3 regions of the Paenibacillus allorhizosphaerae genome follow, and region 1 is predicted to be linked to each of the others. Evidence: riboswitches for the same ligand, from Rfam matches in the RefSeq annotation. Region 1 holds a riboswitch; each other region holds the start of a gene.
The links. Region 1 has a riboswitch for cyclic di-AMP ahead of ACFQI7_RS20065 (TrkH family potassium uptake protein). Riboswitches for the same ligand answer to the same signal wherever they lie in the genome.

Region 1 (10,909 bases):
GGACACGTAGGAATACGTTGGCACCGTTACTTGGGCGAAGAGCGACTTGTTGAACTCGGTTTCGAGCTCATTCAGCTCTTCCAACGTTTCGCGCAGGTGCATGAACACGAAGTCGGCTTTTTGTCCGACGATCGAATAGAACGCCGTGCTGCCTTGCTTTTGGTCTTCGGTTTGTTGGTACTTGCCCAGCAAGGAGTACAGCTCGTCCTCCGCTCGGTTTCGTTCCTGAGCCGTCAAGCTTTTCCAAATATTCCAATCGATTGCGCGGAAATCATGCAGGCAATACCAGCCTTCCAATGTATGTACAGCTTCACTCATGGCATTCCATCTCCTTTTATTACGCTTTGCGGAAGTTTTCTTCATTGTAGCGAAATCGGGTGCAAAGGGCAAATGATAGAGTCCGATTATAGAAGAAACTTGCGCCTTAACGCATCATTCCGTTCAATAACCGTTCACTTTACCAAAGGCTCGATTTTATTATAATATAGATAAGATAAAGCTTTTGCACGTTCGTCTACTTTTGAAAGGAGCGGTTCGTTTTGCTGCAGTTGATTATCGTTACCGTGCTGTTGTTCGTGCTGTTTTTCGGGCTCGGTTTTATTTTGAACATGCTGATGAAAACAACCTGGTTTCCCATATACGGTTATATTGCCTTGGTGATCGGCCTTGTCATTTATTGGGGTTGGGGGACAGGGTCTCTCGCCTCCAACTTGGCTGAGTATTCGGTCTTTGATTACGTGCCCGCCGTGGGCGGACTGATCGGAGCAATCTTAAGCGGATCGACGATCCGTTCGCTTCGCCAAAAAGGCTTCAGGATGTTTTAACTAAACGCTGCAAGTCGAGGGCTCAGCCGAATTCGGCCGGGCCTGTTATTTATTTTACAGCAAGCTTTTTCTTCTCCCGCCCTATCGATTAATGTGGTAAAATGGAGAAACACTCGAATCACGGATGGAGTTTTGCACGAATGCGGATTACGAATATGCTCCACTTTTCCGAATATCACCGCTTTTATGTCGGACGGGATTTTGCGCTTAGTACGATGGACTACAAAATGCTCAGCAGCGTGTACCAGCCAATGATCGGCGCGTATGCAATCGGGATATACCATACGCTGTTTCAACAGCTTCCGGCGGACAAGGTCGGATTCTCCGCCGTCGAGCAGCAGCGCAAGCTGTTCTTGGCGCTCGAGCTCGAATCCGGAGAGCGCGGACGGAAGCTGTTCATCGAGCAGACGTCGCGGCTGGAAGCGGTCGGTTTGCTAAAGACGATGCGCCGGTTTGCCGAAGCGTCGGAAGATTACGTATACGAATATACGCTGTTTGCACCGCTGATGCCTGTTGAATTTTTCAAAAACCAGCACCTGACGCTACTGCTGCGGGATAAGGTCGGTAAGTATGCCGTCTTCGCGCTTCGCGACGAGCTGGTGCAGAACCCGGCGGAAGAGCTGAAGGACGCGAATTCCGAAAATTTGTCGGTGCCGTTCTACGAGCTGTTCCGGCTCAACACGCAGGTGATCGATTATGAATTGGAACGGGCGTTTTTTGAATCGGCCGTTACGAAGCCTGAGGGGGAATCGAAACCGGACGTGACGAATAAGGGTTTTCAGTATGCCGACATCATTATGCATTTCCCGAGAGAGTCGCTGAACCGCGAATATGTCGAACGGTTGAAATACGAATCGGAGCAGCTGGCGACGATCAATTTTGTGGCCAAAAAATACAATTTATATCTTACCGACGTTTGCCGGCTACTTGACGAGGATGGCGTATTCAACGAAGAGGGTAGAATCGTGCTGGAATTGCTGCAGCATAAGGCGAACCAGGTATTCCGTCAGGACAAAAAACGCACCGACGATCGCACCCGGCTGTTGGCCAAGCTTGCCGAGCAGGGCGTCGTGAGCGACGAATCCGCTTCGTCCGCCTTGAAGGATAAGGTTGTCGAGATGGAGTTTTACCTCGAGGTGCCGGATTTGTTCCAAGGAGAATGCAATCAGCACCAATACAACTACATTTTGCGGAATGAGCCGTATACGTATTTGCTGGAAAAAATTTTTTCCAAAGGCTCGGTTCCCGACGGTTTGCTGGATACGCTGGCGAAGGTCGATTTGAATTACGGCTTGAAGGAAGAAGTCATTAATGTCCTGATTCATTTTATTTATACGAACAAACGGTCATGGTCCAAAACGTCGATCGAATTCAGCGTGACGGATATGCTCGGCAAGCAAGTCAGTTCGTTCGAGCAGGCCGTCACGTATATTCGCGAGCAGATGATGTACCAGGAAAAGAAATCTTCCCGCGGCACGCAGCAGAGCGCGGCGGGTTACGGCAAGGCGGGGAGCCGCGGAGGCGTGCGCGGGCGGCAGAAGCCCGTGATCCCGATCGTGCAGGATGCGCCGTCCGCAAGGCAGCGAACGGCGGCGGAACGGGAAGCACTGCGGAAAAAAGCACAGCAGCTCGACGGCAAAATATAGCGGCACGGACCGTCTGCACATCATGAGCTAAGGGAGGTTCGGTTATGGAATCGTTAGGAGCGCTGCTGCGCGGCGGAATGCAAGGACGGAAGCTGCTGAAGCAGGCCGAGGATAAACTGCACGAGGTCGCTTCCAATCCGTTGATTGCAAAGCTCCGCGCAAAGCACCCGGAGCTTGACAACGAGACGATGAAACTGAATTTGAACAAACTGCATCAGTACGTGACGGAGTTCAATAACTGCACCCACTGCCCCGGACTCGACCGCTGCCCGAACGATTTGGAAGGTCATTATACGCTTCTTTCGGTTGAGCCGGGGGAAGACCGGACCCGGGTGTTCGACCAGAAGGTCGCGTGCAAAAAGTATTTGGCCAAAGCGACGCAGGATGCGGTGCGCAGCCGGATTCGCAGCTTCTACGTCGACGAGCGGGCGCTTTCGCAAGGGTATTCGTCCCTTGAAATATTGGACAAGGACCCGGAACGGGAGGAAGCGGTCGGGCAAGTGATCGATTACATTTTCAAAATGCGGGAAGACGGCCTGCAGAAGAACGGACTTTATTTGGCAGGCCAATTCGGAACCGGCAAAACGTTCTTGATGTGCTACATGCTGTACGAGCTTGCGAAGGACGGATACACCGGGGCGATCGTGTACATGCCCGATTTTGTCGAAGATTTGAAATCGATGTTCGACGAGCCGCTGAAGCTGAAGGAAACGATCGATGTGCTGAAAGAGACGGATCTTCTCGTATTCGACGATATCGGAGCTGAGAATTTGAGCCCGTGGCTGCGCGATCATGTGATGGGGGCGATCCTCAACTACCGGATGAACCGGAAGCCGACGTTTTTTACTTCCAACCATGATCTTGACGCGCTGGAGAAGCATTTCAGCTTTACGAGCAAGGACGGAGACGAGGATTACAAAGGACGGCGCATCATGGACCGGATCCGGCCTTTTGTCGAGACGGTGTCGGTGAACGGTCATAATAAGCGGGGACGATAGACGTTGTGGTTGCATGCGGATACGATAGGTAGAACCGTCGACGGACATGGCACCGGACGGTTCTTTTATTTATGAGCGAGTGCCGGCGCACGATTTTTCGGATGCGTCATTGTGTATCGGCCATTTCGTTGAGCGACAACGTAAAAAAAGCCTTACCCGCATCATCGGCGGATAAGGCTCTTCTTGTTTCTCATCATCTCATTGCAATCGTAATGATCGTGGCCACGATGGCGATCACGAACAAAACTGCAAAAAAGACGCCAAAGCCCATTGCAACGTCCATTAAGTCGTCGCGTTGTTCCTCATATACGTGAAGCTCCGGATGTTTGGAATCGGTCATCGGAATCGTTCCTCCTTAATGCGTGCCAGTTCATCTTATTATGATTAGTATACCCAACTTCCCGAACAATTGTAAAGGACGGGAAAAGTGACAATTGTGCAAACTTTGGCGCGGTTGAAAAAGGACCTCATTGTGGTATACTTTACATGTTGACTCTTATTATTCGTCAAAAAAGGAGATATGAATCATGGCTATCGTAAACGTAACTGACCAATCCTTCACGAATGAAGTGGAAGGCTCCGGTACGGTTCTTGTAGATTTCTGGGCACCTTGGTGCGGTCCTTGCAAAATGATCGCTCCGGTGCTGGAAGAGCTTGATAAAGAAGTAGGCGACAATTTGAAAATCGCGAAAGTGAACGTGGACGACAATCCGGAGTCCGCTTCCCGTTTCGGCGTAATGAGCATTCCGACGCTGATCGTGTTCAAAGACGGCCAGCCGGTGGACAAAGTGGTGGGCTTCCAGTCCAAAGACGCGCTCAAAAACGTAATCGGCCGCCATCAGTAATGTGGCGTGGCAACTGCCAACGTTACGTTGCAACGGTTGCAAAATGTTGACAACCGGCAATGCTAATCGTACATTGCAAGAGTTGCAAATTTGTTGACAACCGGCAACGTCGTTCCTTCGTTGCAACGGTTGCAAATTTGTTTGACAACCGGCAACATTGTTCCTCCGTTGCAACGGCTGCAAATGGCAGATGAGAAAAAGCTCTTTTTCTGGTATTCTGGAAAAAGAGCTTTTTTGTCGCGGAAGGGGAGGGGAGAAGCCGCATGTCTATTTTCGAAGGGGATAACGAACGGAAGAAACGGCTGGAAGCGATCAAGACGAAGCTGTCGCTTGTGCCGGAGCAGCCCGGCTGCTATTTGATGAAAAACCGCGAGGGAACCATCATTTATGTCGGTAAAGCCAAAGTGCTGCGCAACCGGCTCCGGTCTTATTTTACCGGAAGCCATACGGCCAAGACGCAGCATCTCGTTAGCGAGATCGTCGACTTTGAATATATCGTTACAGCCAGCAACGTCGAGGCGCTTATTTTGGAATGCAATTTGATCAAAAAGCATCATCCGCGCTATAACGTGCTGCTGAAAGACGACAAGTCGTTCCCGTACATTAAAATTACGAATGAAACGCACCCCCGGTTGGAAGTGACCCGCAGGGTGTTTAAAGATAAGGCGAAATATTTCGGTCCTTACCCGAACGCTTTCGCCGCGCAGCAAACGAAGAAGCTGCTCGACCGGCTGTACCCGCTCCGAAAATGCAAGACGCTGCCGGACCGCGTATGCTTGTACTATCATTTGGGCCAATGCGTCGCTCCTTGCGAGTATGAAGTGGAGCGGGAGACGTACGATAAAATGGTGCAGGAGATCAGCCGGTTTCTGAACGGCGGACACGATGAGATCAAGCAGGACCTGACGCGTAAAATGCAAGAGGCCGCGGAAGAACTGAACTTCGAGCGCGCCAAAGAGTTCCGCGATCAGATTGTCCATATCGACGCCGTGATGGAGAAGCAAAAAATCAATACGTCGGACATCGTCGATCGCGACGTTTTCGGCTTTGCCGTGGAAAAAGGGTGGATGTGCGTGCAAATATTGTACATGCGCCAAGGCAAGCTGATCGAACGCAAAGCAACGATGTTCCCGTATTACGGCGAGGCGTACGAAGATTTCCTGACGTTCGTCACGCAATATTATAGCGATAACCCGGCACTGCCGAAAGAAATCTTCATGCCTGCGGGCGAACAGGACACGGCTGCGACCACTGCTGATTTCACGGGAGATCAAGCGAGCGGCTTGGGGGAGATCGCGGCGGGTGAGGGCAAGGTAGAACGCATGGATGCGGCGGATGATGGACGCAAGGCAGGCAGCGGGACGGATATTGCCGCGGAGCAGAACACGGTGAGCGATACGTTGGAAATGCAAGCGGACATTTTGTCGGAAGCGGTAGCAGAAGACGATGCCGGCAAGCCGTCCGAGGCGAAAGCGGATGTCAAAGAAGCGCTAGAGAGCTGGCTGAAGGTGAAAGTGCATTTCCCGCGACGAGGTTTGAAAAAAAATATGGTAGGGATGGCCTGCGACAATGCGCGGGTGGCGTTGGAGGAGAAATTCCGCCTCATTGAGCGGGATGAGGAACGGACGATCAACGCCGTAGAAAACTTGGGCGAATGGCTCGGGATCGGCACCGTTCATCGGATCGAGGCGTTCGATAACTCCAACATTCAAGGCTCGTCCCCGGTCTCGGCCATGGTCGTATTTACGGACGGCAAGCCGGACCGGAAGGAATACCGCAAATACAAGATTCGTACCGTAAAAGGGCCGGACGACTATGAGACGATGCGCGAGGTTGTACGCCGAAGGTACGAGCGCGTCTTGAAGGAAGGGCTGCCGATGCCCGATCTTGTCGTCATCGACGGAGGCCGGGGACAAATTTCCGCAGCGGTCGACGTGCTGGAGAACGAGCTTGGCCTGTATATTCCCGTTTGCGGCTTGGTGAAAGACGCGAAGCATAAGACGGCGCAGCTGATGATCGGAGATCCGGCGGAAGTCGTGCCGATTCGGCGGGACAGCCAGGAATTTTATTTGCTGCAGCGCATTCAGGAAGAGGTTCACCGCTTCGCCATCACGTTTCATCGGGAGACGCGCGGCAAATCAATGACAATTTCCTTGCTCGATTCCATTCCGGGCATCGGAGAGAAACGCCGCAAGGCGCTGCTTAAGCATTTCGGCTCGCTGAAAAAAATAAAAGAGGCTGCAGTCGAAGACTTTAAGCCTCTTGGCATCGGAGAAAAGCTGGCTTCGCAAATATTGCAGGCTTTAACGTCTCCGAATCCGGATCAGCCGGAAGGTGCAGCGGATCAAACGGAAAACGATACGGTTTCGGACGGAGAAGCCGTGGAAACGTTAGAGGCAGACGTGTAATACGTCTGCCTTTTTGTCGTGCATTTGGTTACCGCGGCACCGGCCGGTAACGGCCGCCTGAATAAGTGCGGTGCAGCCAAGATAGCAGCCAGCCGATGAGCGCCGGAACGGCCAAGTAAACTATGCCGGTCAGCACCTGCAGCGGCTCGCCCATGTACATGAGCGACAGCCCCATCAAAATGCTGTCCATGGCGGCATGGGCGAAAATAACGGTGAGGAAGCCGTAGCGGAGGAAAGCCCATCCGAATATTAAGCCGATCACGGTTACTTCCACGAGCCGGGTATATACCGGATATATCGGATATTGCGTATGACTTGCGGCCCAGATGACGCTCGGCAGCAGTACCGCCAGAAACCGGTTGCGTGTCAGTTTCAGGAACAGCGCGATGCCGAACAGCCTGTAAACCGCTTCTTCCGAGATCGCCGCGGCCCACGCCATCAGCGGGAATAAGGCGGGATATACCATGTTGTACACGGAATCGGCCGGGTCGCTGACAGCCCATACATCGAATGCTTCCCCGGCGGTAAAAAGCATCACCTGCTGCAATCCGAGCAGAAATAAACAAAGCATATAGCCGCGAATCATGGCCGTTCGCACATGATCTCCGAATATTTGATCCTTCCATACGGGCCATGCGCTCCATCCATGGTCCAGCCACATATGCCGGCCCGCGGAAAGCGTGAAATACGTCGATAACCCCATCAAGAACACGAATATGTTGACAAACCACAAGTAGAATATGGCGCCCGCTTCCGTCGGTCCGCTGCCGTGGGTTGTCCGGAATGCAGGCATCATGTTGAAATTGTTGACGATGTACACGGCGAGAAAGAGAAGAGTTAATATAAGGCCTTTGGAAAATCCGATTTCTTTGCGGTAGCGAATGACGATCCAAATCGCCACTATCGTCATCATGAGCGATACGAGCATGCTGATGCGGGTCATGAGCGCAGACTTGTCGTCTTGGGCATTTTTCCATTCGCCGTACGAGCCGGGAATCGAAAAGGCGGGACGAAATGCTGTCGTCTGGCCGCTTTCGACCTTCATCACGAGTGCCAGCTTTGCATCCCCGATGGATTCCGATTTGCTCTTGAACATAAATGAACCGTTAGCGGAACTGTCTTGTTCCACCACAAAAGCCGCCGGGTTATAGCCCATCTCGGCTATCGTTTGTTCCAGCAGCTTGGTCAAGTTCGTCTCGGACGGGCTCACGCTGTTGGTTTTCGCCGCCGCGGGCTTGTTCCGCTCAAAGCCGATCACGGCTAGCGTGTTGTAGTTTACCGCAATAAAATAGTTCATGCCGGACGCGCGATCGTTAATTTCGACTTCATAGTAGTCGAGCGGGAAGCGTTTGCCGTATTTTTTTAAGTAATCGTCGTACAAATGCTCTTTCTGCAAATAACCGCTCCGCGTCGTGTACGATTGATACAGCGTGCTTGTCTCGACGTCGCTCGAAAGCCGGAACCGGCTTTCCGCAAACTTCAATGCGGCGTCGGCTGCCTGCTGCTTCGTCACGGACGGCTTGTCAATGTTATTCTCGTCGAGCCGGTCGGCGCCCTCCATGAAAGGGGATATGAATATAACGCCCAAGTACATGATCAAACCGAGGACAGCGAGCAGCAGCAGCGAGGGTTCGGACCGTTTTCTCTGCATGGGGGGCTCCTTCTCCATTTTTATTGAATTATTTCATTATATTCATTAAACGTAGCATACATGCGCCGCGGAATTCCAATGAATTCGCGAGTGTGACGAGGATAATCGAAGCAAAGCGAAGCGCCGTATCTAATGGAGCGCTTACATTTCGTTAATATTCCTTTAATCCTGTACATTTCACTCATTTACGACTTTGTACTTCTCGCTAAACACGATTATAATTCATATCAATTGAATAAAGCCGAATTTCTTAACGAAAACGGGGGAACCATGAGTTTAGGGGTGAATTCAGCGAAGCCGCTTCAGGCCGCTGATAGGGTGACTGTACATCCGAATCCGTCAGCTAACCTCGTAGGCTTACGTTGCAATTGGCGAGGTGTGCACGCCGATGCCGTTGCAACTTTTACAGGAACCTGAAAAGACGACATTGGGTTTCCAGTGTCTTTTTTATTGCCCGAAAATCAGAGTCGAGGTGCAACATGAACGCTCCGGCAAAAAAATTTGAGCTGACGCCCCCGCAAATCCTAGTCATCGGTTTTGCGGCGATCATCCTGACGGGGGCGGTGCTGCTGTCGCTCCCCATCGCATCGGCAAGCGGAACGCCGCTGCGTTTTCTGGATGCGCTCTTCACGGCGACGTCGGCGACTTGTGTGACCGGTCTGGTGGTTGTGGATACAGGAACGTTTTTCTCCAAGTTCGGGCAGGTCGTCATTATTTTATTGATCCAAGTAGGCGGTCTTGGATTCATGACCATGTCGACGCTGTTCGCTTTCATGCTGAAGAAACGAATTTCGCTCAAGGAACGGCTCATCTTGCAGGAAGCGATGAACCAGGGAAGCATGGAAGGCATCGTCCGGTTAATCCGGAAAGTCATCCGCTATTCATTGACCATTGAATTTATCGCCGCCGTCGTCTTCTCGATTCGATGGTCGATCGATCTTGGTCCCGCCAAGGGTATCTACTTCGGCATATTTCACGCCATTTCTTTTTTCAACAACGCCGGGTTTGACTTATTCGGCTCTGTTACCGGCCCTTTCAGCAGCCTGACGTATTACGCCGATGATTTTATCGTTAACTTCGTAGCGATGGCATTGATCGTGTTGGGCGGCATCGGTTTTGTCGTCATCTCGGATTTGCTGGAGTTCAAGCGGAACAAACGGCTTTCGCTCCATTCCAAAGTTGTGCTGAGCGCAACGGGCATTTTGATTCTCGTCGGGGCTATAGTCATCTTCGTCTTTGAATTTTCCAACACGAAGACGGTCGGCTCGCTCAACTGGTACGGAAAGCTGCTCGCATCGTTTACGCAATCGGTTTCTCCGCGTACGGCGGGGGTCAACACGGTTGACCTCGCCAGCTTGCGGCAGGCGACGCAGTTCTTCATCATTATCCTGATGTTCATCGGCGCTTCGCCGGGTTCTACCGGGGGCGGAATCAAGACAACGACCTTCTCGGTGCTGATCGGCGCGATGATCGCGATGATCCGCGGCAAGGAAGACATCGTATTTTTCCATTATCGCTTTGGCAAAGACCGCATCTTGAAGGCGATTACGCTTACGATGATCGCGCTGTTCCTCGTCATTACGGTAACGATGCTGTTGTCGACGACGGAGGATCATTCGTTTCTGGTCATCTTGTTTGAGGTCACTTCCGCTTTCGGCACCGTCGGTTTGTCGCTCGGGCTGACGCCGGACTTAAGCGATTTCGGCAGAGTATTGATTGCCCTAACGATGTTTGCCGGTCGTCTTGGTCCGCTGACGCTTGCTTATGCGCTCGGTCCGAAGGTGGAGAAAGAATTATACAGGTATCCCGAAGGAAAAATTACGATTGGATAGGGGAAAAGAGAAATTATGAAACGTGGTCAGTACGCGGTCATCGGATTAGGAAGATTCGGCTCGAGTTTGGCGAAGGAGCTCGTCGATCTGGGGTATGAGGTGCTTGGCATCGATCGGGACGAAGAATCCGTTGATGAGATGAGCGATCAGCTCACGCATGCGGTCGTGGCCGATGCCACCGATGAAGAGGTAATCCGCTCACTCGGCATCCGCAATTTCGATTGCGCCGTTGTCGCCATCGGCGACGATATGCAGGCTAGCATTTTGACGGCCATCTTGCTGAAAGATATCGGCGTCAAAACGGTTGTGGCGAAGGCGCTATCGGAGCTGCACGGCAAAGTGCTGACGAAGGTGGGGGTTGACCGCGTGATTTATCCGGAGCGGGATATGGGGATTCGCGTAGCGCATCAGTTGGTATCGCCCAACCTGCTTGATTATATCGAGCTTTCGAACGAATATTCCATCGCTGAGATATCCGTTCCGAAGCGGCTGTCCGGCCGGTCGCTCGAAGATTTGAATCCGAGGGCGCGGTACGGCTGCAGCGTTGTAGCCATTAATAAGAAGAGCGGGGTTATAATTGCTCCGACCGCCAGTGATATTGTGGAAGAAAAAGATGTGATGGTCATTATCGGGACGAATGATCAAATCGAATCGTTCGAGCATGAAGTGAACCGTTAGTCTGTAATGATAAACGGGCTATTCAAA
Region 2 (10,909 bases), on a different contig from region 1:
GCCCGCGGACAGCTGCTGCAGCAGCCGGTAGTGTATTCGGTGTTATCCGTGATCGTTAACGTGCTGCGGTCCGTACCGTTCATCATTTTAATGATCCTGGTCATTCCGTTCACGAAGCTGCTGGTCGGCACCTCCATCGGCGTTCCGGGTACGATTCCACCGCTCGTTATTGCGGCCGCGCCTTTCTTTGCCAGACTGGTGGAGACGTCGCTGCGCGAAGTGGACCGCGGCGTCATTGAGGCTGCGCAATCGATGGGGGCGACGTATTGGCAAATCATATGGCGCGTGCTGCTGCCTGAAGCGCGTCCGGGACTGATTGCGGGAATTACGATTACGGCGGTCACGCTGGTTTCGTACACGGCGATGTCCGGAGCGATCGGCGGCGGAGGGCTCGGGGATTTAGCGATCCGCTACGGCTACTTACGCTTCCAAATGACCGTTACGATTGTGACCGTACTCATTTTGCTTGTGTTAGTTCAAATCCTGCAATCGCTAGGCGACCGGATCGTCCGGAGATATCAGCGGAAGTAAGGATTTTCATATATAAATAATATTATGTTACAACGATAGGGAGGAACCAACCGTGAAAAAAATCGCAATGACCGCATTATCGATCGTTCTAGCCTTTTCGCTTTCCGCTTGCGGCAAGAAAGAAGCTGCTGCTCCCGGGAATGCTGCCGGTGGCGCGCCTGCCGCGGCGAAAGAAGTGACCTTGAAAGTCGGCGCTTCCAGCGTACCGCATGCCGAAATCCTGAAGTCGATCAAACCAGCGCTGAAGGAGCAAGGCGTTAACCTAGAAATCAAGGAATTTACCGATTACGTTCAACCGAATGTGCAGCTGTTCGAGAAGCAGCTGGATGCCAACTATTTTCAACACGCACCGTATTTGGACCAGTTCAATCAGGATAAAAGCATGAATCTTGTGAAGGTGGCCGGCGTTCATCTTGAGCCGTTCGGCGCTTACTCGCAAAAAATCAAAAAGGCCGATGAGCTGAAAGACGGGGCAACCGTCGCCATTCCGAACGATCCTTCCAACGGCGGCCGCGCTTTGGCGCTGATGGAAAAAAACAATCTGATCAAGCTCAAAGACGGCGTTGGCGTCAAAGGCACGGTGAAAGACATCGTCGAGAACAAGAAAAATTTGAAATTCAAAGAGCTGGAAGCGGCGATGCTGCCGCGTGCACTGTCGGAAGTAGACATGGCGCTAATCAATACGAACTATGCTTTGGAAGCGAAGCTTTCCCCGACGAAGGATGCGATCTTTATCGAAGATAAAAACTCGCCTTATGTTAACATATTGGTCGCTCGTCCGGACAATAAAGATTCGGAAGCAATGAAGAAGCTTGTGAAGGCATTAACTTCGCCGGAAGTGAAGAAGTTTATTGAGGACAAATACCAAGGTGCGATCGTACCGGCATTTTAATCGCATATCATAAAATAAGGGACCATTCGCATGATGCGAATGGTCCCTTATTTGCGAGACGATGGAACAAGACTATGCCGTAATGGCCATCAACCGGGTTCCAGCGTACGTATCGGCGGTATCGCCGGATGGGAAGGAATAATAATGAATTGCGGTATGAATCAGAGGGCATATATTTCCGGGGAAATGGTATTAATTGCGGATAAATTCTTGCACCCATTCTCCGTTATAGTAGGCAACGCCGATTTTGGTATAGTTTGCGTTCAAGATGTTTTGCCGGTGACCCGGGCTGTTCATCCACGCATTCATAACTTCCTGCGGAGTACGTTGTCCTTTTGCAATATTTTCCCCTGCATACGTATATTTGATTCCGTACGCGTTCATCATGTCGAACGGGGAACCGTAGGTCGGCGACGTATGATCGAAGTAGCCGTTGTTGTACATATCTTTGGCTTTATCCAAAGCCATTGCCGTCAGAGGTCCGTCGCTCGTGAGCGGCTTCAGTCCCGCTTTGGCGCGCTCCTGATTTACCAGCGTCACGACTTGATTTGCATAGGAGGAAGACGACGTCGTCGGGGTCGAAACATTCGATCCCGATTGCGGTACGTTCAGCACCATGCCCGGCCAGATGATGTTCGGATTGGCAACCTGCGGATTGGCCGCGATCAGGGCGTTCAAGCTGACTCCTTGCTTTTGGGAAATTAACCACATCGTATCGTTTCCGCTAACGGTATACGAAGCGGCGGACACGGCTCCTGCACCCAGAATCGGTCCAAGCGCAAGCACGCCGGTCATGACGATTTTTTTAATACGGTTCAACGAAAATCCTCTCCTTCTTATGGCCTGCGAGGTTAGCTGACGGATTCGGGTCAAAGAGCAATCACCCGGCCACCTGGCAGTGGCTTCACCCCAGAAGATGAGGGTCCCCCGCGCTTCCATAAGGAAGCCTCGGCCTTCCATAAATTTAACCCCAAGAAAGTTGTCCTTGAGGTCTTCCCATTGTAGCACGGGAGCAGCCGGCATTCATTCGATAAAGTTTTCCAGTAACCCCATTTATACGATGCAAGTGAAGTTTTGCCGCCGCTGGGAAGTTCTTTTTCTAACAAGAAGGAGTTTAAGATAAAACGTTTCAATTTTCATTTCGTTTTCATATGAAAACGTGTGCATTCTTCCAAAAGTTATGTTAGTATCATACTGTATTTACTTTATCCAATGGGGTGATGGGGATGAGATTGGCGGCACAGCTTTATACGCTTCGGGATTATCTGAAAACGCCGGAAGATATTGCAACGACATTGAAAAAGGTAAAACAAATCGGTTACAATGCGGTTCAGGTTTCGGGCGTCGGTCCGATCGATAACCAAGCATTGAAAGAATTGGCCGATCAGGAAGGCTTGACGATCTGCGCGACCCATATCGGGTACGGTGATTTGACGGACAAACTGGATGAGGTCATCGCCAAGCATAAATTATGGGGCTGTCAGTACGTAGGACTGGGCGGTCTGCCGGGCGAATACCGGAAAAGCGCGGAAGGATATTCCGATTTCGCGAAGATCGCGTCGGATATCGGCCGCAAGCTGAAGGCGGAAGGACTTACGTTTATTTATCATAATCACAGCTTTGAATTTGCCAAATTCGGCGACAGAACCGGGATGGATATTTTGTTCGAGGAAACCGATCCGGCCGCGGTTGATTTCGAACTGGACGTATACTGGGTGCAAGCCGGCGGTGCCGACCCGGCGGAATGGATCCGTAAGGTGAATGGGCGCATGAAGGTGGTCCATCTGAAAGATATGGCGGTAACGGGCGACCGCGAGCAGCGCTTTGCCGAAGTCGGGGAAGGCAATATGAACTTCGCCCGCATCCTGGACGCTTGCCGCGAAATCGGAGTAGAGTGGGGAGCCGTCGAGCAGGATCAAACGTACGGCCGCGATCCGTTTGAAAGCTTGGCCATTTCGTTTAACAATTTGCGCCGCATGGGCGTGGAAGCGTAAACGCACGCAAAGAAAAAGAGATTCCCGCTTGTAAAGCGAACGGAATCTCTTTTTTTCGTCTATCGGACATATCGGGTTCGGTGCGCATAGATCCAATTTTTTTTCATATCGCGAACGAGGCCGCTCTCCTTTGCAAGCACTCGTTCCGCATATAGATCGAAGGTGGCGAAAGTGTGCGGCTCCGGTTCGACTAGCCGTATTTTACCTTGCGATTCGTATTCAAGCAGCTGCCCATGATTGGAAGCGAGCCGATGCGTTATATGCATAAGCAAAAAATCTTCCCATGTCGTCGCATCCGCCTCGCGCCAAAACCGCCATCCGCTTGCTTCCTCTTCAATGTGAATGCCGTGAATCCGCATCATATATTCCGGCAGGAACCAATGTCCTTCCGGAACGTGCCGGCACTCGGCATTCCATTCCTCGGCAAGCTGACGCAGCTCTTCTGCCATATTCAATTGCTTCGTACCCAAAAATATTGTGGACATCGTCTGAGTAATCCCCGCTTCCGTTGAACCGTTCATCGCATCGCAAATCCATGATCGATCGAGCTGTCAGCCTGACCGATCGCGTAATGAGGAGGCCGCGGTCATTACCGCTCTTTCGGAATCGTTTTCAATAACCGGACTAACCGCTCGGGTTCGTTCGTAATAACACTGTCCACCCCGAGAGAAACCATTCTCTGCATCGACTTCTTTTCGTTGACCGTCCAAGCATAAACTTTTTTATGGTGTTCACGCGCGTCGCGCATGAATTGTTCGTCAATGAGCGGATAAGCGGCGCTAATTACTTCATAATCACTCGACGCGTATAAGCTCTCAGTTACGTCGGATTTTTCGCCGATAATGCGTCCGGTCTTAATGCCTGGCCGCAGCTTCTTCACCTTTCGCAGCAATTCCGGATCGAATGAAGTAATGGTACAATCATTATCGAAATCGTGCTTTTGCAGCAGGGCGACCGTTTTTTCCGCAAGCTGTTTCTGATGGCCGTTATTTTTCAGTTCGATGTTAAGTCTGACGCGGCCTTTGGACGTTTGAATGGCTTCATCCAGCGTAGGTACGCGCTCGTCTTCGAACTGCTTGCCGAACCATGCGCCTGCGCTCGCTTTCCGTAGCTCGCCCGAATCGATTTCCCATACCGGCTTATCGATGCCCGCCGTCCTGCGCGCCGTATTGTCGTGCATCAGAATGACAACGCCGTCGGCGGTTTCCTGAACGTCAATTTCGGCGTAGCCGGCTCCGTCGCGGATCGCTTTGCGAATCGAGCTTAACGTATTCTCGGGAGCGGCTGCGGAGCTGCCTCGATGGGCGGTAACGATGTTTTTATTTTCTGCAAGCGTCTTCGGCGCAGAACCGGTAGAGGCTATATTGGCAGCGACTAAGAGGGTGAATACCATCAGAACTTTTTGCATGGGGCGCGTCTCCTGCTCGTGGTGTGTGGTGTGTTTACTATGAATATATCATACTATCATTTGAATTAGTGATAGATTGTTTTTCCGAAAAATCAAGGCGCGCCGCTGTTGATTTTATCAGGCGATTCCGTTCGGGCAATGGCCGTACCGGGGGAGGCGGCAATCGGCTCCATCTGTTTGTTGAAAGCTACGATGCGCCATGGCTTCGATGCGTCCGCCGCCGGGATATCGACATCGATTTCCCACGGCATTTCATAGCTGATGCCAAGCCTTCGGTCGCCTTGATACAGCGCTACCGCGAACGGCGTGCTTACATCTTTCATCCGGGCGTACATCATCACTTTCTGTTTGCCTGCGGGCAGCTGCGAACCGGAAAGCGGCACATATTGGTGCGGAGCGGCGTTCACGCCTTGCTCCACATAGTCCAAAAACATGTCGCTGCGGGTGATCCGCTTGTACATGCCGTCCATCAGCGCGCTTTCTCCGAGATCGTATACATACTCCATATTCGAGCGAAGCGCCTGCGCGCGGCCGAAGTTAAAATACGTCATCGCCTTGACCATCGGGAACATCCGCGGCAGGAAAGCGTACATGTAGCCTAGCTGTCCTTCTCCCCAGACATGATATGATTGATTCGTTTTCAGTACCGTGTGCGCCACGGCGCCTTCGGCAATCATTATCGGCTTGTGGCTGTAATTGGCGTACAGCGGAGCGAAATATTCGATGACGGTATGCTCCAAATCTTCCTCGCCGCCGGTAAGCGGAGTGGCATAGAGGGAAAAGCCGACCCAGTCGACATACGCATCGCCCGGATAATATTCATCAATGTTATTCGCGGGCACGAAATTCGGGGACCAGACCATCGCTACATTCGGCGCTTCCTCAGCCATAATGCTGTGAATGAGACGAAACTTTTCGACATACTTTTGCGGATCGCCATACCAAGGCACCCAGTTGCCGTTCATCTCCGAAGCATAGCGAAGGAAAATCGGAATGCCCGAAGCTTTGGCCTCGCGGGCGAAGGTGCGCACATATTCGTCGTCCTTCACGTCGTCCAGTCCGTACCGGGGTTCCCAGCCGATTTGGAGCGCTCCGCCGAGCGCCTTCACTCTGTCCGCCGTCCGTTTCGGGAAATATGTGCTCGTATCGGTCTGGAATTTGCGCCAGCCGACATAGGCTAAGTACATGGCATGTTTCTTCTCGTAGACGCCTTCGATTTTGGAAAAATCGTAGCCGACTCGCCTGTCTGCGCCGAGCATGCCCAAATAAACGCCCGACGCAGGCTCATGCTTGGCGAGCTTTTGCGGTGCGCTGCGGGGCGTTCGCACGTACAGAGCCGCTTCCGCAAGCGGCGGCACTGCAGCGGCAAGAGCACTCTTGCCATTAGCGGCGGTTTGCGATTGAAGGCTGTTCGCGTAAGCGGTCGCGCGGGCACGGTATTCATGCGCCGCATCGGGCTGGCCATTTTGATCGGCTGCATCGGCTTGACCGCTCCACCAAGCGTCGGGGCCTGGCTCTCGGGGCGCGACTGCGGGAACGGCCGCTTCGCCGCCGGTTTCCGCGCGAAACGAGGGACATGCCGCGAACGCGGCAGTAACAGCGACGAGCAATCCGTAGGTGAGTGGGATCAATAGTTTTCGTTTGTTTCTCATGGAAGGGATCATCGCTCCAAAGGGGAAAATGATTACGCTTACATCATACGGATATGCACGCTTAAAGTTTCAAATGAATATAAAAGATTCTTGGGCCTTAAGACAGTAGCGATGCGATCATATGTTTGGTATAATATGCGTGCGCTTTTCGATTGTCTGCACCTATGAAACCGGAGGACCAAAACGATGCTTCAAAAAACGCATAGCTTTGCAGGACTGCTCGCCGCCGAAGGCGTGGTGCTGTACATGCAAGACTCGCCATTCTCATGGGAATCCGCGGCGGCCCTGCTGATCGGCTGCTTGGCCGGTCCGCTCGCCGACATTGATAAACAGGGCTCGACCATGGCCAAAATTTTTTTCCCGCTGTCGGCTATCTTACGTTTGGCAAAGGTTCGCCACCGGACGATGACACACTCCATTCTGTTTCTTTTGGCGCTCGGGTTGATGTTTTCATCTCTTCCGCCGCTATTGTATTGGAGCTTCCTGCTTGCTTATGCGTCACACCCGCTGATCGACTTGTTCAACGAGCAGGGGGTCGAGCTGTGCTGGCCCGTCAAATTCAAATTTCGGCTGCTGCCGAAATTCGCTGCCATTGATACGGGAGCCGTATCCGAAACCTTGTTCCGGTATGTTTTGGCGCTGCTGACTTTGCTGCTGCCTGCGCATTATGTATGGTACAACATGATTAGTACCACATAACGATGCATCAACCTTGCGCGAGTCAAGTCGGACGCCTCGCCCACCCGCCTCAGGTACGATCGCCTCTTATTGAACGGCGAGCTGCTCCCTTACCCGTTTCGGAAGATTGGCGATGACCAGTTGATACGATTCGTCTACAAAATCGCGCAGCTCCTCCCATGGCACCGAACCGTTCAGCAAAACCGTGTTCCAATGGCGCTTGTTCATATGATAGCCGCCGAACACGACGTTCGGGTATTGCTCTCGCGTAAGCCATGCGCTGTCCGGATCGCATTTCAGGTTGACGCTAGGATAGCCCTGATAGGAGCCGAGAAGCGCAAATATTTTATCTCCGACATAAAGCACCGGCATTGCCGGGTCGAACGGATAGCGCACGGATGTGCCGGGCTTGCGGAGTCCATACGCCATAATTTGTTCGTGATTCATAGCGTTCACCTCGATTTTGCTGCTTTTCATCATCTGCGGAATATGCATAGCGACGCGATTATTCCTTGCGGAAAGCGTCGTTAGTCCGTTTCCCCGTTTGAAGCAAGCCGCGGATTTCTTCCGCTAATTGTCCGCCGCGAACAAGTGCCGCCTCGAGCGGCAGAGCTTGCGATTTATTCGGATTCGTATGGCCGACGTGCTCTTTCCAGGCGCTGCTGAGCAGACGGTGGCGCTGCAGCGTCAGAGAGAACCATGCCGGCGGATCCGCATCCTCCATGTAGTCCGGCATCGCTTCCGGATCCGCATCGAACAGGCTGTTCAGCAGCGTCTTCGCAATGATCCAATGCCCCCTGGCGTTAGGGTGAATGCCGTCGCCCGTTAGCCCTGGTTCGCCATGTTGTTCAGCTGCGCATATTTCGGTCCACAGCGGCTCGTAAATATTGACTACGGCTTCCGTTTCGCTCGTTAACGTCATGATCCAATCCGCATACCGTCCCAGCACCTCGTTATATTTAGCATAAGGCGTTTTCCAGCTATATGATGATACCGGTTCGGACCCTTGGGGCTTCGACTTTGCGTCAAAAGGCGGCGGTGTAAGCACGATCGCTTTCGCCCCCGCTTGTTTTACCGCTTGAATCGCGCGGCTCATGCCGTCTTTATAGGCTTGAAACCGTTCATTCGCGAAGGGGTGATAGATCCCGTCATTCATCCCGTAACATAACACGACCCGGTCGGGCCGGCTTTCTTCCAGTGCCCGCGCCAGCCGGTCATGAACGCAAGGCCGGGGGAAAGGATGCTCCGGCTCGCTTAGCCCCGAAGCCGTCTCGCTGCTGACGCCGAGATTGATGAAAGTGATGCCTGTCGCCGGATGATGATACCGGAAATAAGCATCCAAATACGCAATATAAAGTCCATTGTCCGTAATACTGTCGCCCAAAAATGAAATTCGCAGCGAATCCGGCAACACCGCTTCCTTCCGAATCCGTGTAACCATCCGTAACGCCTCCATATTAACGTGCTCAACAAATTATACCATTTCACGGCAATCCTGGAACGGAAAAAATGGACGAACAAGGAAAAAACTCGCGTCATCGCGGCAAGCAGGGCGAATTTCCTTTGAATTTGCGCCTCAAGCAAACTCGCTAACCAAGGTCGTACCCATTGCCTCTTTCCCGCTTCCCCATTCCGCGAATATCCCCCTAGTACAAGAGAGCAAACTATAACCATTGAAAATTCAGCCGATGACGTGAGGATGAGTATGAACAAGATGATCATAAGTCTAAGGGGCCTTATGCTTTTATTAACATTAACGCTCCTCCTGGCTTTTCCGACGTATGCAGGCGCGCTGGCGCCGAGCGCCAGACTTCCGACCGTCCCGACCGGATTGGAAGAAGAAGGCGTATATCTTGTGATCAATAAAACATCGAACCGGCTGACCGTTTTTGTGAACGGACGCCCGATGTACTATTTTGCCGTCGCGACCGGCCGAACCAAGGCCTTGACGCCGACGGGACAATTCAATATCGTGACCAAAATCGTGAAGCCGTGGTACGTGCGCAAACAAGTGCCAGGCGGACATCCGCGCAATCCGCTCGGCTCGCGCTGGATGGGGCTCAATGTACCGGGAACGGGTGGGTATACGTACGGTATACACGGGACCAACCGCCCCTATTCCATCGGCAGCAGCGCTTCTTCCGGCTGCATTCGCATGCATAACCGGGATATCGAATGGCTGTACCGCCACATTCCGCTCGGAACGGTCGTCATCATTCGGGAATAAATAAAAATTAATGTGTATAAAAGATCGGGTCCCTGCGCAACATACTATCAACGGTGAAAAAAGAGAGGTGTGGTTCCGTTGAGCGAATCAACGAGAAATACCGGGGAAGTTGTTACTGAATCGAGATAGAAGCGGAGGGATGTGCCAAAGACACGTTAGCGTAGTACCCGTACTGCGAGTAGTGTGGTGAGGTAAGACCCGAGCTTTTCGCAAGGTTCAAGTGCAAAAGTACCATAAAATCGAATTCACCGTTGAGAAGGATCCCGCATGGGGTCCTTTTTCTTTTCCGCTTATCCTTTATTGGAGCTGTCTTTTCCCCGTAAAAGGTGGTTATTTTGAAGATTTTCACACTTTTTTCACATTTACATCACAATTTGATCATGAATGTAAGCTAATTTGAACTTAGGACAGTGCGCCCATAGGGGAAGAGCGGCTGAAATTTTTAATGTTCAATATCCGTTTATGGGACCGGAAAGCGTTTACTTTACCGCAAGTAGAGCACATGGAGGAATGGTCATGATCAGGTGGATGCAAAACGTATCGAAAAAATGGTTGATGGTAACGATCGCGGTCATTGCCGTCGTTGCCGTTGCCGGCGTTACTTTTCTGAACGGAGGGGTGGGGAAGCCAAAGCAAGGCGCGGCGGGACAGCCTAATCAGCAGCAGCAGCGTTCCGGCCCTCGCCAATTTGCGGTTGAAACACAAACGGTAAAGATGCAGGACGTGGGAGGCGGACAGGTATTTACCGGCTCTATCACGCCTCAGTATACGACTAACGTTTCCTCCCGGGTTACGGGCCGTGTTACCGATGTCATGGTGAAGGTGGGCGACTATGTCAAAAAGGGCCAGCCGCTCGCCCAGATCGATACGACCCAGCTGCAGCAGCAAATATCGCAATCGCAAGCCAGTTTGGCTGTCACGGCCGCCCAATACGAGAAGGCACAGAGCGATCAAGTCAACAGTATAGCAACGACGGAGAAACAGCTGGAAGTGCAGAAAGCGAACTTGGCCAAGGCGATCCAAGATCAGCAAAACTCGGTCGCCGCCGCACAGCAGCAAGTCGCCGTTTCGCAAGCAAGCTATAATAAAGCGGTCAGCGACCAGATGAACACGATCGCAACGGCAAAGCAGACGGTCGCTCTGGCGCAGCAAACGTTGAATACGCAAATCAATACATATAATCAAAACCTCGCTACCGCTCAAAATACGTTGAGCCAGCAGCAGGACAGCCTGCAAGGGCAAACGACCACTTCATCCAACTCGCTGCAAAGCCGTCAGTTGGAAGTGCAACAAGCAGCAATCGCCTACCAGAACGCGCTGGCCAAAGGCGACAAAGCGGGCATCGACAGCGCGATCGCCAAGTTACAATCGGCACAGCTTGCGTACGACCAGTCGCAGCAGGCGCCGACCACGGCCCTTGTCAACGCGCAATCCGCGCTGACCAAAGCAGAGGCGGACCTGGCGGCCGCACAGAGCTCCCAAATCGTACAAACGGCGCAGGAACAGCTGAACCGCGATTTATTGACG
Region 3 (10,909 bases), on a different contig from region 1:
ACATCCGCCGCAGGGCGAATATTGTGTCGTAGTGCGCGGCGGCCTGGCTTCGGAGGATCAAGCGGAAGCCGCCTGGTGGATGGGCCTGACGCCGGAGCAGCATGTGGCGAAGTACGAGAGCGAAGGCGTGGACCACAAGGAAGCGCTGCGGAAAGCCGCTCACGATCGGGGAGTTCCGAAGCGGGAGCTGTATAATTTGCTGCATCGCGAATAAACGCGGATGTTCCGGATCCGGCCGTATACCCACCGGCTTCAGAGGGCATACTCCGACGGAAAGGAAAGCGGATTGGATAAAGCAGGGCGCCGAACGTTACAAAAAAAATCCCTGACTCATGTCGAGTCAGGGAATAGAGGAGATATGAAAAAGGTTAGAATTACCTTAGTTAAAATTGCTATCTTTATTATAACCTATTTTTTTTATTTTGTCACAGGTATTGGCATTTCCGTTAGGCATTCATGGCAAACAATTTTTCCTTTGAAGTACGAAACGTTTTCTGCGTTGCCGCAGAAGATACATGCAGGCTCATATTTCTTCAGCATGATGCGTTCGCCGTCTACGTAAATTTCCAAAGCGTCTTTTTCTCCGATGCCCAGCGTTCTGCGCAGTTCGATAGGAATAACGACACGTCCCAACTCGTCGACCTTTCTAACAATACCAGTAGATTTCATCATAATGATATTCCCCTCTCATGAAGTTATGCGGAGCAGCGAATCGCTACGAAAAAATTAATCGTCATTATTCGACATAATTCTTTATACATATGATACCAACCATTCCCAAAATAGTCAACCATATTTTCATAGATTTATTTCATGACGTTCACCAAGAAAAACGAAAGTGTCATGCAATAGCGCGCCAGAACACGAATTTCCCCCGTTTCTTCGCGATTTTTCCGATTGAAAATATACTACATGGATCGATTTCTTGGTAAAATATAACGAAAGATGGTATTTTATTAAGGCTAAAAGTACGACATTATTCGACAAGTATGTGAACGTTCCATGACTTTCTTTGTCGAAAAACAACGGAATGAAACAAATCGGGTTTCGGAGGAAGATGCAGATGACAACCCCCTTGCACGAAGAAAAAGTTTTCAAAGATCCGGTACACAAATATATTTACGTGCAGGATCAAACGATTTGGGATTTGATTAATACAAAAGAATTTCAACGATTGCGGCGCATTCGCCAGTTAGGCACATGCTTTCTGACTTTCCATGGCGCGGAACACAGTCGTTTTTCCCATTCGCTTGGGGTATATGAAATCACCCGCAAAATCATCTCGCAATTTGAACGCAACGCGTATGTAGACTGGCCGAAGGAAGAACGATTGCTGTGCCTTTGTGCCGCGCTTCTGCACGATGTCGGACACGGGCCGTTCTCCCATTCCATCGAAAAAACGTTCGGTACGCATCATGAAGAATGGTCGTGTCGAATTGTGCTGGGCGACACGGAAGTCAATCAAGTTCTGCGGCAAGCTTCGCCTACCTTTCCCCAGCAGGTTGCCGGTATTATTGCCAAGACATACACCCACGAAATCGTCGTCAGCCTTGTATCCAGCCAGTTGGATGCGGACCGGATGGATTACTTGCTGCGCGATGCTTATTTTACAGGCGTCAATTATGGCACTTTTGATTTGGAGCGCATTCTTCGCGTCATGCGTCCTTATCAAGGTCATATTGTCGTGAAAGAAAGCGGCATGCATGCTGTGGAAGATTACTTAATGTCGCGCTATCAAATGTATTGGCAGGTCTACTTTCATCCTGTCACCCGAAGTGCTGAAGTCATTTTGCACAAAATTTTTCAGAGAGCGAAGCACTTGTATGAAAGCAGCTACTCGTTCCGCTTCATGCTTCCGCCTCTACTCAACCTGTTTAATCAAGCATTGACGGTGGATGATTATTACTTGCTGGACGAAGCCTTGATGCAAACAGCTTTGATGCAATGGTCCATGGAAGAGGATCGGACTTTGGCCGACTTATGCTCCCGTTTTTTGCAGCGGCGATTGTTCCAATATATAACGCTGGAGCGGATCGACGACGGGCAAATGGAGCGGCTCCGAGCCCAATTAGAACGGTTCGGCATCGATCCGGCATATTATCTGGAAATTGATTTTCCGTCCGATCTTTCCTATGATGTATATCGACCCGGTGTGCACGATGAAAAATTGCCCATCCTGCTGCTCGATTCCAAAGATCGTCTTACTGAAATTTCCAGAAAATCCGAGATCGTAAGATCGATCAGCGGCATCCACATGGGAAAATACCATCTGTATTACCCACAGGAGTTCATTACGAAACATCTTTCTCAATTTGACCCGGATTTGCAAAAACTGCTCTCAACTTAAATGATTTTCCTTCCTTTCCAAGATGATTATCAAATAGAAGACAAAAGGAGTCGCTTTATGCTCATAGATACGCATGCACACTTGAATGCGCCTCAGTTCGATGAAGATCGACAACAGGTCATCGAACGCGCGCAGCAGAACGGAATTCGTCGAATTATCAATGTCGGTTTTAACCGGGAAACGATACCGAGCTCCATTGCGCTGGCCGAGCAGTACGATTTCATCTATTCTACGGTTGGCTGGCATCCGACGGATGCCAAAGATATGCTGCCTGAAGATCTGGAATGGCTCGAGTCGCTTTGCCGGCATGAGAAAGTGGTGGCGATCGGCGAGATCGGCCTCGATTATTATTGGGACACGTCCCCCAAAGACGTGCAGGATCGGGTATTCCGGGAGCAAATCCGGCTGGCCCGCAAAGTCGGAATGCCGATTGTCATCCATAACCGGGACGCCCATCACGATGTGGTGCAAACGCTCCGAGAAGAAAAGGCGGCGGAGGTCGGCGGCGTCATGCATTGCTATTCCGGAAGCTGGGAGACGGCGAAGCTGTGTCTGGATATGAATTTTTACATTTCATTCGGCGGACCGGTTACGTTCAAAAATGCCAGGCAGCCCAAAGAAGTGCTTCAACACGTGCCGCTCGACCGCTTATTGATTGAGACGGACGCGCCTTATTTGGCCCCGCACCCTTACCGCGGCAAGCGAAACGAGTCTTCCTACGTCCGTCTTGTTGCCGAGACTGCGGCGGAAATTAAGGGAATTTCGGTAGAGGAGCTGGCGGAGATCACAACCCGAAATGCGATGGCTTTTTTTCGCTTAAAGTGAAAAAAGGTGCCGATGGGGACGGCCTGTTTTTTGTTCGACTGAAGATAAATGAAGAAAAACGATGAAAAATAGATGTGCGGAAAAGAAATATAAGGTTTTTATTCGGAAAAACAATGAATAATGGTGATTTCGGCCAAAATTCACTCTAATTTTTCGAGTTTGTATACTTTACAACTTCTACCTTCCCATCGTAAACTCAATAATAACTTCATAACGATTACCATATTTCCAACTTCGCTGAGTTTCCAAATGGGAAACGGGGGAACCGCATTGCATGCTGTTTGGCTTCGGCCGGCGGCAGCGGTGTAAAATAGGGGTGAATCCCAAGTGCATGCAGATGCACTGGTTGACAACGAATACCGGTATTCCGGCTATTCATTGCAACATGGGTAGGGCGACTCTCAAGTCCGAATCCGTCAGCTAACCTCGTAAGCGTTAAGAGAGAGGTAAATTGTCGTGTGCTTCTATTTTCATTTGAACAAATGAGAAAAGTCACGGGAAGAGCCCTCTTCTCCGCTGACTTTTTTTTGTGTTTCCCCGTTAGATGGGATAAAGGTCCGAGCCGGTTCATAAACATGTGTCCCAAGGAGGTGGGGCTGCAGGCAAGTCGCAGTTCTGATGACACCGGACGGAGGTTGCTGCAAACTGTAACGCAGCGATGCGCTACTCGGAAGCAGCGTTGGTGTGGAGCCAAACTAAATTACCATAGTCGCGTCAGATCTACTCATGCAAAACACTCGGGTGGCGAGGCTTTGAAGGAGGACCGAACTAGTGGGCGTTGTGTCAACGGAACAAACCCATGTAAGACGATCATCCAGCATGTCCTTCGCATTGCGATGGAAGCATGAAAACTTGCGTATGATATCGATTATTGCACTCATTTCATTCGCGATGGCTTTCATGTTTTTAATGATGTTGTATGGTACGGCCATTAAGCGCGTATCGGTAGTTGTAGACGGCCAGGAGAAAACATTTCAAACCCGGCACGGGAATCTGCAACGAATACTGGATGAACAAGGCATTGCTGTCGGCGAGCACGATCATCTGTCTCACTCCCTGGCGAGCGCGATCAAATCGGGAGAGCGGATTATGATTGAACGGGCGAAGCCGGTAGAGCTTACCGCCGATGGAGAAACCAAAACGGTATACACGATCGGTAAAACGGTGGGAAGTGCGCTGCAGGAACTAAGCATTTCTTTGGGCGAGCTTGATAAAATAACCCCTGCGATCGATGCGCCTTTGCCGGAAAATGATAAAATTCAAATTGTACGGGTGAAGAAAGAGACGGAAGAAGTAACGGAACCGATTGCATTTGAAGTTGTCAAACGCAACGAACCGCAGCTCTTGAAAGGTAAAGAACAAGTAGTTCAGGAAGGGCAAGAAGGCGTCTTGCTCAAAACGAAGGAAAAAGTGTTTGAAGACGGCGAATTGGTGTCTGAACAGGTAGTTGACGAGAAAGTCCAATCGGAAAGTATAAAAAAGATTGTTGCGATCGGCACGAAAAACCCGGTAACGGTGTTGTCGGCCTCGTCGCCCACTGTGGATGAAATATCGAAAAATGGAGTGACCTTTGCTTACAAGCAGGTCATCAATAATGTCACGCTTACCGCTTATACCGCTGGTTCCACAGGAAAAGGAACCTCGCATCCGGGATTCGGTAAGACGGCTACAGGTACGACAGTAACGGAAGGTCGCACGATTGCAGTAGATCCAAAGGTCGTTCCTTTGGGTTGGTGGGTTTATATCGATGGTATCGGATTCCGCAGAGCGGAGGATACGGGTAGCGCTATCAAAGGAAACGTCATGGACGTTTATTTCGAGAGCAATACGTATGCGAACCGGTTCGGATTGAAGCGCGGGTATACCGTGTATGTCATCGGACCGAAGAAGCCGACAACCGATTAATGACTTGCAATTAGGGCAGACTCATAATATAGACGAGAAGGAAAGAAGAGGTGCGACACGTTCCTCTTCTTTTCTGCTGTTAGCGAAAGAAGGTAAGTATGGTATGATTAAGGAAATCATTGTCGTTGAAGGAAAAGACGATACAACGGCCGTGAAACGGGCTGTCGAAGCCGAGACGATCGAAACCGGCGGGTCGGCGATCAACAAAGATGTGTTGAAACGGATCCGATTGGCGCAAGAGCGCAGAGGCGTCATCGTCTTCACCGACCCGGACCACGCGGGGGAACGGATCCGCAAAATCATTTCGAAAGAAGTGCCCGGCTGCAAGCATGCTTTTTTGACCCAGGAAGCGGCGACGAGCCGCGGAGATATCGGCGTGGAGAACGCATCCGTAGAAGCGATTCGCGAGGCGCTTGAGAATGTGCGCACCGATTATCAGTCGGCGGAAGCCCAAATTTCATGGGAAGACCTGATGGAAGCTGGACTCATCGTCCATCCCGAGGCGGCCGCCCGAAGAATGATGGTCGGCAAATATTTAGGAATCGGCTATTGTAACGGAAAACAATTTTATAACCGCTGCCGCATGTTTCAGATTTCGCAGGAAGAGTTTCTGGAAGCGTGCCGTCCGCTAGCGGAAAATGAGGGTACAAATCATGACTAGAGATCACATCCATGGACAGACGGAACGGGCGGTGCTGGAAGATATCGCGACGCCCAAACGAACCAATGACCTGCTTAAAAGGCACGGATTCGTGCTGAAAAAAAGCCTCGGACAAAATTTTCTGATTGATCCGAACATCTTAAACAAAATTGTATCGGCCGCAAATCTGGATGCAGCAAAAGGCGCCCTTGAGATCGGTCCGGGCATCGGGGCGCTGACCCAGCAGCTCGCGAAAGTCGCTAAGCGCGTCGTAGCCGTTGAAATCGACCAAAGGCTGCTTCCGCTGCTGCAGGAGACGCTGGAAGGCTATCCTCACGCTGCGGTTATTCACGGCGATGTGCTGAAGATCGATTTGAAGAAGCTGTTTGACGAGCATTTTCACGAAGTTGCCCGCGTGAGCGTTGTAGCCAATTTGCCGTATTACATTACGACTCCGATCATTATGATGCTTTTGGAACAAAAGCTGCCTTTGGAGAACATCGTCGTGATGATCCAGAAAGAAGTGGCCGAGCGCATGGCGGCAAAGCCCGGCGGCAAAGAATACGGCAGCCTCAGCATTGCGGTTCAATATTATTGCGAGCCGGAGATCGTAACGGTTGTGCCGCGTACCGTCTTTATTCCTCAGCCTAACGTGGATTCGGCCGTCATCAAGCTGAAAGTGCGCGAACGCCCACCGGTTGACGTCGAGGACGAATCGTTTTTCTTTGATGTCGTGCACGCGAGCTTCGTTCAACGAAGAAAAACCATCTATAATAATCTCGCCTCCAAATTTTTCAGCAAGGAGACGAAGAGTGAGCTGGAGCATATTTTGCACGCTGCAGGGATCGAGCCCTCCCGCCGCGGCGAAACGCTGTCAATTGAAGAATATGCCGTTCTAAGCCGGCATCTGAGCCAGGCTTTGAGAGGAAACGGCTAGCCAAAACAAGTGTTCCTTGCACCATTTGCCCATCGTCGCCATACGATAGACGAGGAGGCGATGCAGCTATGAAGCAAGGAGACTTGGTCACTCGCAGATCGTATGGCGGTGACATTGTTTTCAAGATTCAAGAGATAAGACAGCAATATGCGGTGCTCCGCGGTGTGGAGCTTCGGCTGCTCGCGGACGCTCCGCTCTTGGACCTGGATGCCTTACCGCAGCGGGACCCTTTCCAATATGTGGCGGCGGCCAGCCCGCAATGGCTGGATTCGCTCAAGCGTTCTGCGGTTGTTCCGCCGATGCCCGCCGTTCCTGCAAATCTGCAGCCCGACATGGGCGAGAAAATAAAGATCAGGCCGGTTTATTTTGATCTCCCCGGAAAAGTGCTTCATTTGGACGGCGACCCGTTTTACTTGCGCAAATGCATGAATCTGTACAGCGAACTGCGAGTCCCGGCCGAAGGATATTACGTAACCGAAGCGAGTATGGCCGACGCCCTGTATCGCTTGCTTCCGCAAACCCAACCGGATATCGTTGTGATTACGGGGCATGACGGCATTCTGAAGCATCGAAACGCCGGCGATATTTCACAGCTGAGCAGCTATAAAAACTCACATAACTTTGTAAATGCAGTCCGCATTGCCAGACAATATGAGAAAAACCGCGATGTACTGACCGTGATTGCGGGAGCCTGCCAATCCCACTTTGAAGCGCTCCTGCACGCAGGAGCGAATTTCGCCAGTTCTCCGGCCCGCGTGCTCATTCATGCGCTCGACCCGCTCTGCATTGCGGCGAAAGTGGCCTATACACCGATTAAAGAGACGGTAAACATCGTCGATGTCATCGGCTTGACACATAGCGGATTGGAAGGGCTAGGCGGTGTCGAATCACTAGGAAGCTACCGTCGCGGCGTACCCAAAATGCAATATTCGACCCTCACTTAAGCGCCGAAAGGTGCTTTTTTCTTTTTCCAAATGTTACCAATGTGAAGAAATGGTGAACGAAACCTTACTTTACTCCCCCCCTTTCTACATAATATGAGGAAATATCCCGTTGACAATGGGTTTGTACGGCTGATATAATATTTCGCTTAAATTGACATACTACCTACATTGGGGTATAATCTTATAGGAAAGAGGTGGTAGTGGTCAATGGCTAAAAATACGCTATTGGAGATCAAACGTAGTTTGGAACCTCATGTCGGACAAAAGATTATGTTAAGAGCGAATGGTGGTCGCCGAAAGACAATCGAACGATCCGGTGTTTTGGAGGAAACCTACCCTTCCGTTTTTATCGTAAAGCTGGATCAAGAGCAGAACGCTTTCAAGCGCGTTTCCTACAGCTATGCGGATATACTGACGGAATCCGTTGAAGTGACGGTTCAAAGCAACGACGGTGAATTTCGCATAACCATACATCAATAAATACATGTTACATAACGGCTTGCCGACAGGCGGGCCGTTTTTGATTTTTACAGAAAGTTTAAGTTCAGTTTCAGTGAAGCGATAAAGCGAACGAAAATTTTCTGTACCAAGACAAACTACCTCTAAAGACGGTCTGGCTACTTGAAGGACTTCGATCAGGAGTTTTTCTTATTTTTACGGCAACTTTTCCTTATGCCTATTTGACGGACGATACGTCGGTAAGGTTGCATTCATGCATGAACTTTTTGCTGTGAGGAATAATACTTCATAACTTGATCAATTGAGCAAGTGAGGGAGGATGAGTAAATAATGGGACGCAGAAGCCGCAGAGGCATCATGTCGGAAGAATTCAAATATGAGCTGGCCAAAGATCTCGGCTTTTATGAGACGGTACAGCGTGAAGGCTGGGCGGGAATCCGGACGAAGGATGCCGGGAATATGGTGAAACGGGCCATTCAAATCGCGGAGCAGACCCTCGCGCAGCAACAACAGCAGCAAAGATCGCCGCAAAACGCCGCATCGTACGGGCAGCCGGCTTATGCACAGCCGCTTCCGAGTTCTATGGCGGCTCGGCCGCAATACGCAGCTGCTCCCGCATATATCCCTGTAACGGCCCAGCCTTACATGCAGCCGTCCGGCGCCGGGATGCAGCAGCCGTACGGCTCGCAATATCAAACTCCGCAATGACGGTTTGCAGCAGGGAAGAGCCATAAAAGAAAGCTAAAGCGCGCAAGAGACGGCTTTAGCTTTTTTTTGTTATCATTTTGGTATAGTATTAGATATAAATGGCACGAGCCCCCAAATTCGGGCTTTAGACAGGTTAAAGAAGGTGTCGTAATGAAAGTATTCGAGAAAGCGCCGGCTAAAATCAATTTATCGCTAGATGTTTTACATAAACGGCAGGATGGATATCATGAGGTTGAGATGGTCATGACGATGGTTGATCTTGCGGACCGCATCGAGATGCAGGAACTGCCCCGCGACACGATCATTATTTCAAGTCAAGCCGGATACATACCGTTGGATGAGAAAAACTTGGCTTTTCAGGCTGCGCGGCTGATTAAAGACCGGTATGACGTGCGTCAAGGCGTCTATATTCATTTGGACAAAAAAATTCCGGTAGCGGCCGGACTTGCAGGCGGCAGCAGCGACGCGGCGGCGACGTTGCGCGGACTCAATCGGCTGTGGAGGCTGAACATCGGTTCGGAGGAGCTGCAGCGGCTCGGGGCAGAGCTTGGCTCAGACGTTCCCTTTTGCGTGACGGGAGGAACGGCTATCGCCCGAGGGCGCGGCGAAAAGCTGGAGCCGATCGAATCGCCGCCACAGTGCTGGGTTGTATTGGCCAAGCCCCCGATCAACGTGTCGACTCATGAAATATACGGAAAGCTGGATGCGAAGGCGATCCGTAAGCACCCGTCGACGTCCGGAATGCTGAGGGCGATTCGGGAGAAACGATTCGATATGGTGTGCTCAGAGCTCGGAAATGTACTGGAGGAGGTCACCTTTGACCTGTATCCGGAGGTGCGGCAGCTGAGAGAGGTCATGCAGCGTCTCGGGGCGGACGGCGTGCTGATGTCGGGAAGCGGGCCTACCGTATTCGGTCTGGTCTCGAAAGAATCAAAGGTCGCGCGCATCTATAATGGACTTAGAGGATTTTGCAAAGAAGTGTACGCAGTGAGGCTGCTGACTTAGTCAGCCGCCTTGTGTTATGTTTGTGTAAGGAAAATTTTCATGAACTAACTTGAATAAATACGTATAAAAATGGTATATTTGCTTATAATATTCGGATTTTAACTACATTATTTATTGTTCTGGGGGGACACGTGATGAAAAAACTTAAAAGAAGCGCAAGATTGGTCGAGATGACGCAATACTTGCTTTTTCGCCCCCATACGCTTATTCCTTTGACGACGTTCGCGGATCGTTATCATTCTGCCAAATCTTCGATCAGTGAAGACTTGGCTATCATAAAAGAAGTGTTTGAAGAGGAAGGCCTTGGGGAGTTGACGACGCTGGCCGGAGCGGCAGGAGGCGTCAAATTCATTCCGAAAGTATCGAAAGCGAATTCACTGCGGATCGTCGAACAACTGTGCCGACAACTGGAGCAGCCGGAGCGGGTTTTGCCGGGCGGATATTTGTATATGTCCGATATTATGGGCCAGCCGATGATTTTGAACGAGGTGGGCAAAATGTTCGCCTCCGTTTTTGCCGCAAGCGATATCGATGTCGTTATGACGGTAGAAACGAAGGGGATCCCGTTAGCTTACGCAACGGCCACCTACTTGAACTTGCCGGTCGTCATTGTGCGCCGGGACAACAAGGTAACGGAAGGCTCGGCGGTCAGCATCAACTATGTATCCGGTTCGAATAAACGGATTCAGACGATGTCGTTGTCGCGTCGTGCGCTCAAGGAAGAATCGAAGGTGCTCATTATCGACGACTTCATGCGCGTCGGTGGCACGATCCACGGCATGATGGATTTGCTGCAGGAATTTAAAGCGACGGTCAAGGGGGTCGGCGTATTCGTCGAGTCGGGCGAAGTGGAGGAACATTTGATCGACGAATACGTATCGCTCGCCAAGCTATCCGCCGTAGACCCGAAGACCAAACAAATTACCGTGGAACCGGGCAATTATTTTAAACATAACGAATTCATATAGGAGTGATAAACGATGACATTGAAAAAAGTGTCGACGACAGAGGCACCGGCAGCGATCGGACCGTATTCACAAGCCGTGCAATTCGGCAATTTGCTGTTCACTTCCGGGCAAATCCCGCTTGGTCTGGACGGCCAAGTCGTGGCCGGCGGCGTGGAGGAACAAACGCATCAA

Region 2: it holds a riboswitch for cyclic di-AMP, as region 1 does, so the genes downstream of both, ACFQI7_RS06430 (CAP domain-containing protein) here and ACFQI7_RS20065 (TrkH family potassium uptake protein) in region 1, are expected to answer to the same signal.
Region 3: it holds a riboswitch for cyclic di-AMP, as region 1 does, so the genes downstream of both, ACFQI7_RS33830 (3D domain-containing protein) here and ACFQI7_RS20065 (TrkH family potassium uptake protein) in region 1, are expected to answer to the same signal.

What each region holds. Positions count from the first base shown of each region.
Region 1 is NZ_JBHSRV010000005.1:220,382-231,290, forward strand. Features, by position in the region: gene hemQ (hydrogen peroxide-dependent heme synthase) at 1-318, opposite strand, end outside; gene ACFQI7_RS20030 (YuiB family protein) at 540-824, shown strand; gene ACFQI7_RS20035 (replication initiation and membrane attachment family protein) at 965-2,470, shown strand; gene dnaI (primosomal protein DnaI) at 2,515-3,468, shown strand; gene ACFQI7_RS20045 (YqzM family protein) at 3,662-3,808, opposite strand; gene trxA (thioredoxin) at 3,996-4,313, shown strand; gene uvrC (excinuclease ABC subunit UvrC) at 4,577-6,721, shown strand; gene ACFQI7_RS20060 (CPBP family intramembrane glutamic endopeptidase) at 6,750-8,372, opposite strand; cyclic di-AMP (ydaO/yuaA leader) riboswitch at 8,602-8,745, shown strand; gene ACFQI7_RS20065 (TrkH family potassium uptake protein) at 8,852-10,204, shown strand; gene ACFQI7_RS20070 (potassium channel family protein) at 10,220-10,882, shown strand.
Region 2 is NZ_JBHSRV010000001.1:1,441,114-1,452,022, reverse strand. Features, by position in the region: gene ACFQI7_RS06440 (methionine ABC transporter permease) at 1-531, shown strand, start outside; gene ACFQI7_RS06435 (MetQ/NlpA family ABC transporter substrate-binding protein) at 584-1,423, shown strand; gene ACFQI7_RS06430 (CAP domain-containing protein) at 1,616-2,242, opposite strand; cyclic di-AMP (ydaO/yuaA leader) riboswitch at 2,249-2,387, opposite strand; gene ACFQI7_RS06425 (sugar phosphate isomerase/epimerase family protein) at 2,650-3,417, shown strand; gene ACFQI7_RS06420 (hypothetical protein) at 3,477-3,938, opposite strand; gene ACFQI7_RS06415 (glycerophosphodiester phosphodiesterase) at 4,007-4,825, opposite strand; gene ACFQI7_RS06410 (glycoside hydrolase family 26 protein) at 4,918-6,477, opposite strand; gene ACFQI7_RS06405 (metal-dependent hydrolase) at 6,664-7,176, shown strand; gene ACFQI7_RS06400 (MmcQ/YjbR family DNA-binding protein) at 7,243-7,602, opposite strand; gene ACFQI7_RS06395 (SGNH/GDSL hydrolase family protein) at 7,661-8,596, opposite strand; gene ACFQI7_RS06390 (L,D-transpeptidase) at 8,894-9,382, shown strand; gene ACFQI7_RS06385 (efflux RND transporter periplasmic adaptor subunit) at 9,899-10,909, shown strand, end outside.
Region 3 is NZ_JBHSRV010000021.1:8,105-19,013, forward strand. Features, by position in the region: gene rsmI (16S rRNA (cytidine(1402)-2'-O)-methyltransferase) at 1-214, shown strand, start outside; gene ACFQI7_RS33815 (AbrB/MazE/SpoVT family DNA-binding domain-containing protein) at 418-672, opposite strand; gene ACFQI7_RS33820 (HD domain-containing protein) at 1,064-2,347, shown strand; gene ACFQI7_RS33825 (TatD family hydrolase) at 2,405-3,172, shown strand; cyclic di-AMP (ydaO/yuaA leader) riboswitch at 3,398-3,623, shown strand; gene ACFQI7_RS33830 (3D domain-containing protein) at 3,944-5,077, shown strand; gene rnmV (ribonuclease M5) at 5,181-5,738, shown strand; gene rsmA (16S rRNA (adenine(1518)-N(6)/adenine(1519)-N(6))-dimethyltransferase RsmA) at 5,731-6,654, shown strand; gene yabG (sporulation peptidase YabG) at 6,723-7,598, shown strand; gene veg (biofilm formation stimulator Veg) at 7,806-8,078, shown strand; partial or broken gene ACFQI7_RS33855 (small, acid-soluble spore protein, alpha/beta type) at 8,388-8,576, shown strand; gene ispE (4-(cytidine 5'-diphospho)-2-C-methyl-D-erythritol kinase) at 8,916-9,770, shown strand; gene purR (pur operon repressor) at 9,905-10,738, shown strand; gene ACFQI7_RS33870 (RidA family protein) at 10,751-10,909, shown strand, end outside.